Regions from separate parts of the Vibrio sp. QJM3NY_26 genome, predicted to be linked through region 3. Evidence: riboswitches for the same ligand, from Rfam matches in the RefSeq annotation. Region 3 holds a riboswitch; each other region holds the start of a gene.

Region 1 (4,244 bases), on a different replicon from region 3:
ATTGCTGCTCGCTTTTAATCGCCATTTAATGATAATGAGTGCAAGTAGTTTGATTTAGACATGGCTCATTTAGCCAAGCGTTTGGAAGCAATATATGCATATTCACATCTTAGGAATTTGTGGCACCTTCATGGGTGGTGCCGCGGTATTGGCTCGTCAATTAGGTCACAAGGTTACGGGTAGTGACGCGAATGTTTATCCTCCAATGAGCACCTTGTTGGAGTCTCAGGGGATTGAGATTATTGAAGGGTTCGACCCTAGTCAATTAGAGCCAAGGCCTGATCTCGTGGTTATCGGTAATGCCATGAGCCGTGGTAACCCGTGTGTTGAGTATGTATTGGATAATAACCTTAGATACACATCAGGCCCGCAATGGTTGCAAGAATTTCTACTGCATGACCGTTGGGTTCTTGCGGTCTCGGGAACGCATGGCAAGACTACTACATCAAGCATGTTGGCTTGGATCTTGGAAGACTGTGGCTATGCACCGGGCTTCTTAGTTGGCGGTGTGTTGGGTAACTTTGGTATATCTGCTCGCCTTGGTGAAAGCATGTTCTTCGTGGTTGAAGCCGACGAATACGACAGTGCTTTTTTCGATAAACGATCTAAGTTCGTTCATTACCACCCAAGAACCTTGGTCATGAATAATCTTGAGTTCGATCATGCGGATATCTTTGATGATCTTGAAGCGATCAAGCGACAGTTTCATCATTTGGTTCGCACTGTGCCAAGTAATGGTCGTATTTTCTCACCGAAGCAAGATACGGCTATTGAAGATGTTCTATCTCGTGGGTGTTGGAGTGAGACTGAATCGAGCGGTGAACTTGGCGATTGGGATGCCAAGAAACTGGTTAAAGATGGCTCCAAATTTGAGGTCTATTTCCAAGACGAATGTGTTGGGACCGTAGACTGGGATTTGGTTGGCGATCATAACGTAAGTAATGCCTTGATGGCGATTGCGGCGGCAAGACATGTCGGTGTGACACCCGACTTAGGATGTGAATCACTGGCGACTTTCATTAATACCAAGCGTCGCTTAGAGTTTAAAGGCGAAGTGGCAGGTGTTTCTGTCTATGACGATTTTGCTCATCATCCTACAGCGATTGAACTTACTCTGGGTGGCTTACGTAATAAGGTCGATACGAAAAAAATCATTGCCGTTTTAGAGCCTCGTTCTGCCACCATGAAGCGTGGTGTGCATAAAGAAACCTTGGCTGATTCGCTCAAACAGGCGGATTCTACCTACTTATTCCAACCAGATAACATTGATTGGTCTGTACAAGATGTTGCCGATGCGTGCCATCAACCCGCACATGTAAGTGATGACATGGATACATTCGTTGCTAGAATTGTCTCAGAGGCACAAGCGGGCGACCAAATCTTGGTAATGAGCAATGGTGGCTTTGGTGGTATTCACCAGAAACTGTTGGATGCGTTGGCACTCAAAGGCTAACTGATCCACGACCTTATATTTTGAAGTAATTGAGAACATGACAAAACACGATAAAGCTATAACCCTCGCTTTCACTGGCGCATCAGGTGCACCTTATGGCCTGCGTTTACTTGAATGCCTTTTGGCGGCGGATTATCAGGTCTATTTACTGATATCGTCGGCTGCGCGAGTGGTGTTGGCGACCGAGCATGAACTTAAGTTACCTGCAGGACCTGATGCAGCGAAACAAGCTTTGGTTAAACACCTTGGGTGTGACCCCGAAAAGCTGGTGGTGTGTGGCAAAGATGATTGGTTCTCACCGGTTGCCTCTGGCTCTGCAGCGCCGAAGCAGATGGTCGTTTGTCCATGTTCAGCGGGAAGCTTGGCTTCAATTGCTCATGGCTTATCGGATAATCTGATTGAGCGTGCTGCAGATGTGGTCATGAAAGAACGAGGCCAGCTGTTGTTGGTGGTTCGTGAGACGCCATTCTCGACGCTGCACTTAGAGAACATGCATAAGCTATCGACTATGGGCGTGACGATCATGCCTGCCGCTCCGGGTTTTTATCATCAACCTAAGTCGATTGAAGATCTGGTCGATTTTATGGTGGCGCGCATTTTGGATCATCTTGGCATCGAGCAAGGTTTAGTGCCACGTTGGGGTTACGATCAACGTAATTGATCCAAACTTGATAGCTTATTGTTAAAATTCGAATTACAATTCTGAACACTCATCGGGGAGCAAACCATTCAAATAATGAATGCGAGCTGAGATCAAGCAAGTGCTTGGGACCCGTAAACCTGAACCAGATAATGCTGGCGTAGGAATTGAGTTAGGAACAACTTCTACCGTTCTCCTCCCTCAAACCTGTGCCGCTCAGACCATGGAGAGCGTCCAGTGAAATTTACATTAACAACTCTTGCTGTTACTACAGCCATCTCTTTTTCTGCCTTTGCTGCAGACAATACCCTAACGGTTTATACCTATGACTCTTTTGCTGCGGATTGGGGCCCTCGTCCTGCCGTTGAAAAAGCATTTGAAGAAAAGTGTGGCTGCGATGTGAACTTTGTCGCGCTAGAAGATGGCGTATCGATTCTGAACCGCTTGCGTCTTGAAGGTGGTAACAGCAAAGCTGATATCGTGTTAGGCCTAGATAACAATCTGATGGCTGAAGCGAAAGCGACGGGCTTATTGGCTGAGCACAATGTTGATACGTCTTCAGTGACACTTCCTAACGGCTGGGACGACAGCACCTTTGTTCCTTATGATTTTGGTTACTTTGCGTTTATCTATAACAAAGAGAAACTAGCAAACCCACCTAAGAGCTTGAAAGAACTGGTTGAGCAGCGTGACGACCTTAAGGTTATCTACCAAGACCCACGTACATCAACGCCGGGTCAAGGCATGATGCTATGGATGAAGTCGGTATACGGTGATGAAGCGACGGCAGCTTGGAAGAAACTTGCTCAGAAGACGGTTACGGTTACTAAAGGTTGGTCTGAAGCTTACTCTATGTTCTTAAATGGGGAGTCGGACTTAGTCTTGTCTTACACAACATCTCCTGCTTACCACATCATTGCAGAAAGTGATTCTAAGTATGCAGCTGCAAGCTTTGAAGAAGGTCATTACACTCAAGTGGAAGTGGCAGCGAAAGTTAAAGGCAGCAAAAATGAAAAACTGGCCGATGAGTTTATGGCGTTTATCTTAAGTGATGAATTCCAATCGGCGATGCCAACGGGCAACTGGATGTACCCAGTGACGGATATCGAGCTACCAAAAGGGTTCGAGCAGTTAACAGTACCGCAGAAAGCTCTGAGTTTTACGCCTGAAGAAATCGCTGCTAAGCGTAAGCCATGGATTCGTGAATGGCAGAGTGCACTTACTTTTTAAAGGATTAGCCTTCTAGCTTAATTTTCTAAAGATGAGTTTCCTAAAGCTCAGCTTTCTAACTTTCTGTATTTAAAGGTTCGTTCGATATTAACTGAGTGAACCACTTACGGTAAAAAATCAATTTATGATAAAGAAAACACCTAAGGTCGGGATCTGGGTTGCGATACTCATTACCGCTTTTGTGGTTTCAGCAGTTGGGGCATTGCTTAGCAATGCCCCTTCTCTTGATATCAGCCAAGTATGGTCCGATCCTTACTATTGGCACGTAACGAAATTCAGTTTTTATCAAGCGACACTCTCAACTGTGCTGAGTGTTGGCTTTGCTATACCAATTGCTCATGCTTTGTGTCGCAGGCAATTTTTTGGGCGAGCTCTGTTGTTAAGGCTGTTCGCATCGACCTTGGTTTTGCCTGTGTTAGTCGGTGTGTTTGGTTTGCTTGCAATTTATGGCAACAGTGGTTGGTTAGCTAAATTTCTGGCGAACTTCGATATTGAATTACCATTCTCCATCTATGGATTGAATGGCATTTTGCTCGCACATGTCTTTTTTAATCTGCCCTATGCCAGCCGTTTACTTTTACAAGCTTTAGATACCGTGCCTGCCGAGCAGCACAAGCTGTGTGCTCATTTGGGTATGAGTCATTGGAATAAATTTAAATGGGTCGAATGGCCGCGATTGAGACAACAACTGCCTCATGTATGTGGCTTAGTCTTCATGTTGTGCTTTACTAGCTTTGCTACCGTGATGGCGCTAGGTGGAGGTCCGAAATCGACCACTATCGAACTCGCTATTTATCAAGCGATTAAATTCGACTTTGACTTACAGGCTGGTGCCTTGCTCGCGATATGGCAAATGCTGCTGTGTGGAGTGCTCGCGGTGAGTATTCAGCGCCTGTCGAAACCTATTTCAGTGACGGCCAG
Region 2 (4,244 bases), on a different replicon from region 3:
TCAATATTTTGTTACATTTTGGTCGTTATTACTAAAAGGCAACAAATATGGATATCTCCCGTCGTAAGTTTATTCAATCATCTCTCGCTATATCAGCACTCACTGTACTGCCCGCTTGTTCAATGAAGCGGTCGGTTGATGAACAAGGAAAGTATGTTTACGACCTAACGGCAGAGCCTTCAATCGCTGAACTAGTGACGGGATTTGAGACTAATATTCTAGGCTTTAATGGCCAGATTCCAGCGCCAACGATTCGATGTCGACAGGGTGAAAAGGTCACAATTCGTTTTACCAATAAGCTATCAGAGCCGACGACTATCCATTGGCATGGCTTAAGAATTCCCATCGAAATGGACGGTGTTCCCTTCTTAAGTCAGCCACCTATCATGCCAGGTGAAACATTCATTTATGAGTTTACGCCGCCAGATGCTGGCACATTTTGGTATCACCCACACATGAATAGCGTGAAGCAGCTTGGTATGGGCTTAGTTGGCCTTATTATCGTAGAAGAGAGTAATCCAATACGGTTCGATGAAGAACACGCATTGATGCTTAAGCATTGGCACATCGACAAACAGGGTCAATGGAAAGATCTAATGATCCCACGACTCAGCGCTCGCATGGGCACACCAGGAGAATGGAGTAGCGTTAATGGAACACATGAGCCTACTTATCAGTTAAAGCAACACGCAACGACCAGGCTGCGTATCGCTAATGTCGACAATACGATCACTTACCCTATTGCTGTCGAAGGGGCTGAAGCATGGGTGATTGCCATCGATGGTAACCCTGTGAAAACGCCTTACAAACTGACTCAACATAAAATCGGTCCAGGGATGCGTGTTGATATCGGACTGATCGCTCCTAAAGCTGGTGAGCGAGTTAACGTTCTCCATATGAAGGGGCGTTTCCCATTTTCTTTGTGTGAATTTGAAGTCGTAGATTCAGCATTTGCTCAAGGACGTTCGTTGCCATTACTACCATTGAATCCAGTGCCCAACCTAGATCTTGCTAATGCTGAAGAGATCGACTTTTTATTTGAATGGGAAGGGGCTGTTTCTCCAGTATCCAAAGATGGAAAATCGATGCCTAAGTTTTGGCTAACAAATAAAAGAGCATGGGAAGGAATGAGCAAAGACAATATTCCTGAACCGTTGGCGACTTTAGAGTTGGGTAAGACTTACATATTCGATCTTAAGAACGTCACTCAATATCATCACCCGATTCATATTCATGGTCATACATTTACTGTATTGGAACTTGATGGTAAAAAAATTGAAGAGCCTTTCCATACCGATACAGTGTTACTTGGAAAAAATGGCCGAGCTAAAGCTGCATTTGTTGCAGACAACCCAGGACGCTGGATGTATCACTGTCATGTAATTGAGCACATGAAAACAGGATTGATGGGATATATTGAAGTTAAGTGACACCTGTAACGTTTAATATTTGCGCATGCATTCTTAGTTTCTACCCTCGCTTTTATCGACGGTAAAGCTAGAATATAGGGACTATTGTTTGGGAGGATTCATGGGTCAGTTATCTATTTTAGGTTTTATTGCCATTGGTGGCGCATTTGGTGCTTGTTCGCGTTATTTGATTTCAGAGTTATGTGTGGTGATGCTAGGACGTGGTTTCCCTTACGGTACACTGACAGTTAACGTAATTGGCTCTTTAATTATGGGTTTGCTCATCGCAGCGTTTGAGAATGAGATGGTTGCGACAGAACCATGGAGGCAGATCATCGGTCTTGGTTTCCTTGGAGCATTGACTACATTTTCTACATTTTCGATGGATAACGTGCTTCTTATGCAGCAGGGTGCTTTCTTTAAGATGGGACTCAATGTGCTACTCAACGTGGTTCTCAGCATCTCAGCAGCATGGATCGGCTTCCAACTTTTGATAAAGTCTTAAAACTTTCTTACGATTTGTTAACAACTCGGCTTGGTTTATCCAAGCCGTTTTTATATACTCGATCGAACTTGTCGGAGTGCCATATGGCTGAGACCGTTAACTCGGGATCCGTTGAACCTGATCAGGCTAATACCTGCGAAGGGAACAAGAGTAGATATCTAACTAGAATCCCTCTAGAGATCTATCTCCAGATCACAACTGTATTTCTTACCGTGATCCCTCTTGTAGCATCTAATCCGTCAAGCATTTTTATCCCTATAAATAATGGCTAAAAGCCAAGGAAAAATGCTATGTCGAGTCGTAAACAAGCAAGACTGGAAGCGAAGAATTTCATCGATTCTTTATCCGTACAACCTTATCCAAATTCAAAAAAAGCTTACATCCAAGGATCTCGAGAAGATATTCAAGTCCCTGTACGAGAAATATCACTCGCTGATAGCCTTGTCGGTGGTACTAAAAAAGAGCCTGTATTCGAACCTAATGTACCCATTCAAGTTTACGATACCTCAGGTGTTTACACTGACCCCACACATCAAATAGACCTGTATAGCGGCCTTCCAAAGTTGCGTGAGCAATGGATTGATGAGCGTGGTGATACGGAACTGTTAGACGATGTAAGCTCTGTTTACACTAAAGAACGTTTAGAAGATGAAACTCTAGACGACCTTCGTTACGGCAACCTACCTAGAATTCGTCGTGCGACTGGCGATCAATGTGTTACTCAGCTGCACTATGCTCGTCAGGGGATTATCACTCCTGAGATGGAGTACATAGCTATACGTGAGAACATGGGACGTCAGAAGTTTGCTGATGAGCAGCTTAACCACCAACATCCTGGCCATAACTTTGGCGCAAACCTGCCGAAAGAAATTACCCCTGAATTCGTGCGCAAGGAGGTTGCTGAAGGTCGAGCTATTATCCCTTCAAACATCAACCATCCAGAATCAGAACCGATGATTATTGGTCGTAACTTCTTAGTGAAGGTGAACGCTAATATCGGTAACTCTTCAGTAAGCTCTTCGATTGAAGAAGAAGTAGAGAAGTTAGTATGGTCAACTCGCTGGGGGGGCGATACCGTAATGGACCTTTCTACCGGCCGTAATATTCACGAAACTCGCGAATGGATCTTACGTAACAGCCCTGTACCAATCGGTACGGTTCCTATGTATCAAGCCCTTGAAAAAGTGAATGGTGTTGCGGAAGACCTTAACTGGGAAGTGATGCGCGATACTTTGATTGAACAAGCAGAGCAGGGTGTTGATTACTTCACTATCCACGCAGGTTTGTTGCTTCGCTACGTTCCGATGACGGCTAAACGTGTCACCGGCATTGTTTCTCGTGGTGGTTCTATTATCGCGAAATGGTGTCTTGCTCATCACCAAGAGAGCTTCCTTTATACTCACTTCCGCGAGATCTGCGAGATCTGTGCGAAGTATGATGTGGCTCTGTCGTTAGGTGATGGCTTGCGTCCAGGCTCTATTGCAGATGCCAATGATGAGGCTCAATTCTCCGAGTTGCGTACTCTAGGTGAGCTGACTAAAGTGGCTTGGGAATACGACGTTCAGGTGATCATTGAAGGCCCTGGACATGTGCCAATGCACCTAATTAAAGAGAACATGGACGAGCAGTTAGAGCACTGCCATGAAGCGCCTTTCTATACTTTAGGCCCATTGACGACAGATATTGCCCCTGGTTACGACCATATTACCTCTGGTATTGGCGCGGCTATGATTGGTTGGTACGGTTGCGCGATGCTCTGTTATGTAACCCCTAAAGAACATTTAGGTTTGCCAAACAAAGAAGATGTAAAGACCGGCCTGATTACTTACAAGCTGGCTGCACACGCTGCAGACTTGGCTAAAGGACACCCGGGCGCACAAATCCGAGATAATGCATTATCTAAAGCACGTTTTGAATTCCGTTGGGAAGACCAATTTAATCTAGCTTTAGACCCTGAAACAGCACGTTCTTTCCATGATGAAACTCTGCCACAAGAATCCGGTAAGGTTGCTCACTTCTGCTCAATGTGTGGACCTAAATTCTGCTCGATGAAGATCTCTCAGGAAGTCCGAGAGTATGCGAAAGATACCGAACAAGTAGCCGCGGATCAGGCTATCGAGATTAAGATGCTAGATAACCCGTTGGAAGGGATGCGTCAGAAATCACAAGAGTTCCGTGATACTGGGTCTGAACTTTACCACCCTGCAGTAGGTGCAAAAGAAGCTCAATTAGAGGAATAATGACAGTGAAGATACTCATCCCATCTCAAAATATTGAGTTAACGGGAGAGGTGCAGAACTGTCTATTGGTTGCTAAGCGACAAGGCTTGG
Region 3 (4,244 bases):
TTGCCGATCCAAGGCAGTATCAATATCGAAATGGTGGGGTATGTCGGTAAAGTGGCGGTGGGCGAATGTGTGGTGATTCCGGTAACCACAGCACATGCGTTTAAAGCGGACGAAGCAGCGCGGTTTATTGTCGCGGATATGGCTGTGTTGCCTCAGCATTTGTTAGAGCACGAGCTCTCGGTTTTCACGATAACGCCACCTTTGATGAGCTTCTTGTTGTTTGTTGAGAAGCAGCTGGAATATCAGGTCGATAGCGGTATTGAGTCATCCATCTTGGATGTGTTTTCACTGCTGTTAGAGCAACAACAAGTGAGCAAGAGCATCGACCCAAGAATCCGCGCCGTACAAAGGCTGATAGCGGATAACTACACGCAACCGTTATCCATATCACAACTTGCAGAAACGGCCTGTTTGAGCCCTACTCAATTCAAAAAACGCTTCAAAGAGTGCTTGGGTATCAGTGCGCTTAAATACATCACGCGATATCGTATGGAGAAAGCTCAAGCCTTGTTAACCCACACAGATTTACCTGTTCAATTGATAGCCGAAAATGTGGGTTATAGTGATGTTTCTGCTTTCAGTCGTCGTTTCTCTCAGCACTTTGGAATGTCTCCAAGGGCGTTTCTAGGCTCAATGAAAGACAGTCTTTAGAAACAAAAATAGCGTCCTTTCGGCAAACTAACTTCTATCAATCTTCACTATTATCTATTTCAGAACTGAAAATTGGGTAATAGAAATGAATCTTGCCATCAATCGCGTTAACGAATTCCAAACGGGCACTTTAGCCATTTTGTTTGCTTCCATTTTATGGGGCACGACAGGCACCGCCGCAAGTTTTGCGCCTGATCTAAGCCCATTAGCGATTGGTGCTTTCTCTATGGGTGTCGGCGGCCTAATGCAAGCGGGCTTAGCGTATCGAAAAATCCTATTAGCCCTTGATAAACTTTTGCAGAATAAGAAGCTGTTGGCAGTGAGCGCTTTGGCTTTGGCGGTCTATCCTTTAGCTTTCTATTCTTCAATGAAATTATCAGGTGTGGCGATTGGAACCGTGGTTTCGATTGCGACCGCACCTTTCTTTTCGGCACTGTTAGAGTGTCTGATTAGCAAAAAAAATAATATCAACAAACGTTGGCTCACTAGCTTTGCGATTGGTGTGGTGGGTATTGGGTTGTTGGTGTTTTCTGAGTCTGAATCGGTGAGTGAATCCGCTGATGATTTGAAGTTATTCGGCATAGCTTTAGGTTTGCTCGCTGGGTTGTGTTACGCCATTTATTCTTGGGCGACCAAAGCACTGATCGATAAAGGGATTAAGTCACAAGCGGCGATGGGCAGTATTTTTGGCCTGGGTGCGATGCTGTTGCTGCCAACGCTCTGGTTTACTGGTGAGAACCTGTTTTCCTCGCAGATTAACGTATTAGTCATCAGTTATCTGACGCTAATCCCACAATGCTTGGGCTATATCGCGTTCAGTTTTGGTTTACGCCACGTGACCGCGAGTAGTGCCAATCTACTTACTTTGTTTGAACCGGTAGTCGCAGCGGTGCTTGCCGTCTGTGTTGTCGGTGAGCTGATTCCTTTTACAGGCTGGCTAGGTATGTTTCTGATTGTGTTGTGCTTGTTGATACAGTCGAAGCCATCTAAAGGAACGTTATAAGTATTTGTTTTGTTGGACCTAATTGAAATTTTTTCATGTGTAATTCTTATAATTGAATAAAATCAGTATCTCAGTTGTGAGAGTGCTGTTACTATCGCTATCAATAGTCGGGGGGCATATACCTTATTTGGTGTTTGCTGAGATCGTTAATCGAGACCCGTTGAACCTGATTCAGTTAACACTGGCGTAGGGAACTATAAGCACTCGATCTACGTCTGCACCCATGAAAACTTTCATGAGCCTAATGCGACTTCTCCTTCGATCAGTGTTCGTTCTCCTACGTCTTGTAAGATAGTAGGAGCGACAATGACACACAGTTCTATTTCAAAAGATTTAACGCCCAAAGCCTCAGTTTCACAGCACTCTGCTGATGGTTCGATTCGAACGAACACTCCGATTGTATTGACGATCGCAGGCTCAGACAGCGGCGGCGGTGCAGGGATCCAAGCTGATATTAAAGCGATGTCTGCTACCGGTAGTTTTGCTTGTTCGGTCATTACCGCTATCACATCTCAGAACACTCAAGGCGTGTCAGCCATTTTCCCTATTCCACTCGACCATGTAGCTAGTCAGTTAGATGCAGTGTTTACTGATCTCAATATCGTGGCAGTAAAAGTCGGCATGTTGGCTGATTCGCAAATCATCAAAGTCGTTGCAGATAAAATTAAGCAGTATCAACCTAAGCATCTTGTGATTGACCCTGTAATGGTTGCGACGAGTGGCGATCTTCTTCTAGAAAACTCAGCCATCACGACGCTGAAGCAAGAGCTGATTCCGCTGGCAGACATCATCACACCTAACTTGCCAGAAGGTGCTGCACTGACAGGCAAAGCTGTCCCTGAAAGCGAAGCTGAAATGCAGGGCATGATTGAAGACTTACGCGCACTAGGTGCTAAAGCTGTCCTGCTAAAAGGCGGTCACTTAGAGAAGGATGAGAACAGTAACGACTTACTGATTCTCCCGACGACCTCTGCTTTGATTAGTGCGAAGCGTTTTCCTACTAAAAACACCCATGGCACTGGCTGTACGCTCTCTTCTGCGATTGCTTCTTTCTTAGCTCAAGGCAACACGCTTACTCAAGCTGTTGACTTAGGTAAACAATACATTTCACGTGCTATTGCTCATGCTGATGAGTTGCAAGTCGGTCAAGGTCACGGCCCGGTAAATCACTTCTTCGTTGGGCACGGTAATGTCCGTTAATACGGTTGGTGTTCAACTCAGCAGTGCCTCCTTACGTTATAACGACAGTGAGCACGCGACCTTATCTGGGTTGTCGCTTAGCTTAAACGCAGGTAAGTGGACGGTATTGCTCGGTCGAAGTGGCTGCGGAAAAACCACGGTATTGCGTTATCTGGCAGGCTTACTGGACGATAAGGTGGAGTGGCAGGGCACATTGGCAACCTCTGATGAATTGCCTTTAACGGATCGCATCGCTTACATGGCGCAGCAAGATTTGTTACTGCCATGGTTGTCGGTTATCGACAATGTTTGCTTAAGTCATCGCTTTCAAAATCCAGCTTCTGATAAAGCACCGCAAACCAATCAAGCTCTAGAGTTGCTAGCTGCGGTTGGTTTAGCTGATCACGCGTCTACTATGCCGGATCAGTTGTCTGGTGGCATGCGTCAGCGTGTTGCTTTGGCTCGCACCTTAATGCAAGACAAGCCAGTCGTACTGATGGATGAACCGTTCTCTGCGCTGGATGCGGTAACGAGACACAAGCTGCAAAGTTTAGCGTGTGAACTGCTAAAAGATAAAACTGTTGTGTTGATCACCCATGATCCACAAGAAGCGGTGCGCTTGGCGGATAACTTGTATGTGTTGCAAGGCACACCTGCAAGCGCACAGTCACTGTCTGTGCCAAATACAGCCACACCAAGAGTGTTAGATGGTGAATGTGCTGAGTTACAACAAGCGATCTTAGATCAGTTGGAGCGTGATTATGAATGATCTAACGCGAAGCGAAGTTGGGGCTCGTTCAACCGACATACAGGCTAGCACTGAACGTCCTCGTCAGATGAATCCCGTTATGCGTTTGCTTATCAGCAGCGCCGTGATTCTCGGTTTATGGCAACTGGTGGTGGTTATCTTCGAGATGCCAAGCTTCATTCTGCCAGCTCCCGAAGAAGTCTTCATCAAGCTAATTGAACGTTACGATGTGCTACTCAAACACACTTGGGTGACTGCGCAGGAGATCTTACTTGGTCTATTGCTCGGTTTGTCGATGGGGCTGTTTTTCGCCCTACAGATGTTGATGTTCGAACCGTTGAAACGCTGGTTGTTGCCTATCTTAATTGCTAGCCAAGCTATCCCTGTGTTTGCGATCGCGCCAGTATTGATGTTGTGGCTAGGCTATGGCATCGCGTCAAAAGTGGTGATGGCGGCGATCATTATCTTCTTCCCTGTAACCACTTGTTGTTACGACGGCCTGCGAAATACACCGACGGGTTATCTCGATCTTGCCAAGACCATGGGTGCATCGAAATGGCAATTGTTGCGTTATATCCAACTGCCTGCTGCGCTGCCAACTTTGGCGTCTGGCATTCGTGTCGCTGTGGTTATTGCCCCAATTGGTGCGGTTGTCGGCGAGTG

The links. A riboswitch is a leader RNA that binds a small molecule or an ion and turns the genes downstream of it on or off. The one in region 3 is predicted to bind thiamine pyrophosphate.
Region 1: it holds a riboswitch for thiamine pyrophosphate, as region 3 does, so the genes downstream of both, thiB (thiamine ABC transporter substrate binding subunit) here and thiD (bifunctional hydroxymethylpyrimidine kinase/phosphomethylpyrimidine kinase) in region 3, are expected to answer to the same signal.
Region 2: it holds a riboswitch for thiamine pyrophosphate, as region 3 does, so the genes downstream of both, thiC (phosphomethylpyrimidine synthase ThiC) here and thiD (bifunctional hydroxymethylpyrimidine kinase/phosphomethylpyrimidine kinase) in region 3, are expected to answer to the same signal.

The regions. Positions count from the first base shown of each region.
Region 1 covers NZ_CM173515.1:3,054,122-3,058,365, reverse strand. The annotation lists gene mpl (UDP-N-acetylmuramate:L-alanyl-gamma-D-glutamyl-meso-diaminopimelate ligase) at 95-1,453, shown strand; gene AC3CH4_RS13570 (flavin prenyltransferase UbiX) at 1,491-2,114, shown strand; TPP riboswitch at 2,158-2,277, shown strand; gene thiB (thiamine ABC transporter substrate binding subunit) at 2,331-3,323, shown strand; gene thiP (thiamine/thiamine pyrophosphate ABC transporter permease ThiP) at 3,448-4,244, shown strand, end outside.
Region 2 covers NZ_CM173515.1:3,383,377-3,387,620, reverse strand. The annotation lists gene AC3CH4_RS15180 (multicopper oxidase family protein) at 48-1,430, shown strand; gene crcB (fluoride efflux transporter CrcB) at 1,531-1,914, shown strand; TPP riboswitch at 1,977-2,075, shown strand; gene thiC (phosphomethylpyrimidine synthase ThiC) at 2,205-4,154, shown strand; gene AC3CH4_RS15165 (thiamine phosphate synthase) at 4,154-4,244, shown strand, end outside.
Region 3 covers NZ_CM173516.1:1,254,781-1,259,024, forward strand. The annotation lists gene AC3CH4_RS20940 (helix-turn-helix domain-containing protein) at 1-651, shown strand, start outside; gene AC3CH4_RS20945 (DMT family transporter) at 737-1,654, shown strand; TPP riboswitch at 1,753-1,864, shown strand; gene thiD (bifunctional hydroxymethylpyrimidine kinase/phosphomethylpyrimidine kinase) at 1,961-2,854, shown strand; gene AC3CH4_RS20955 (ABC transporter ATP-binding protein) at 2,844-3,602, shown strand; gene AC3CH4_RS20960 (ABC transporter permease) at 3,595-4,244, shown strand, end outside.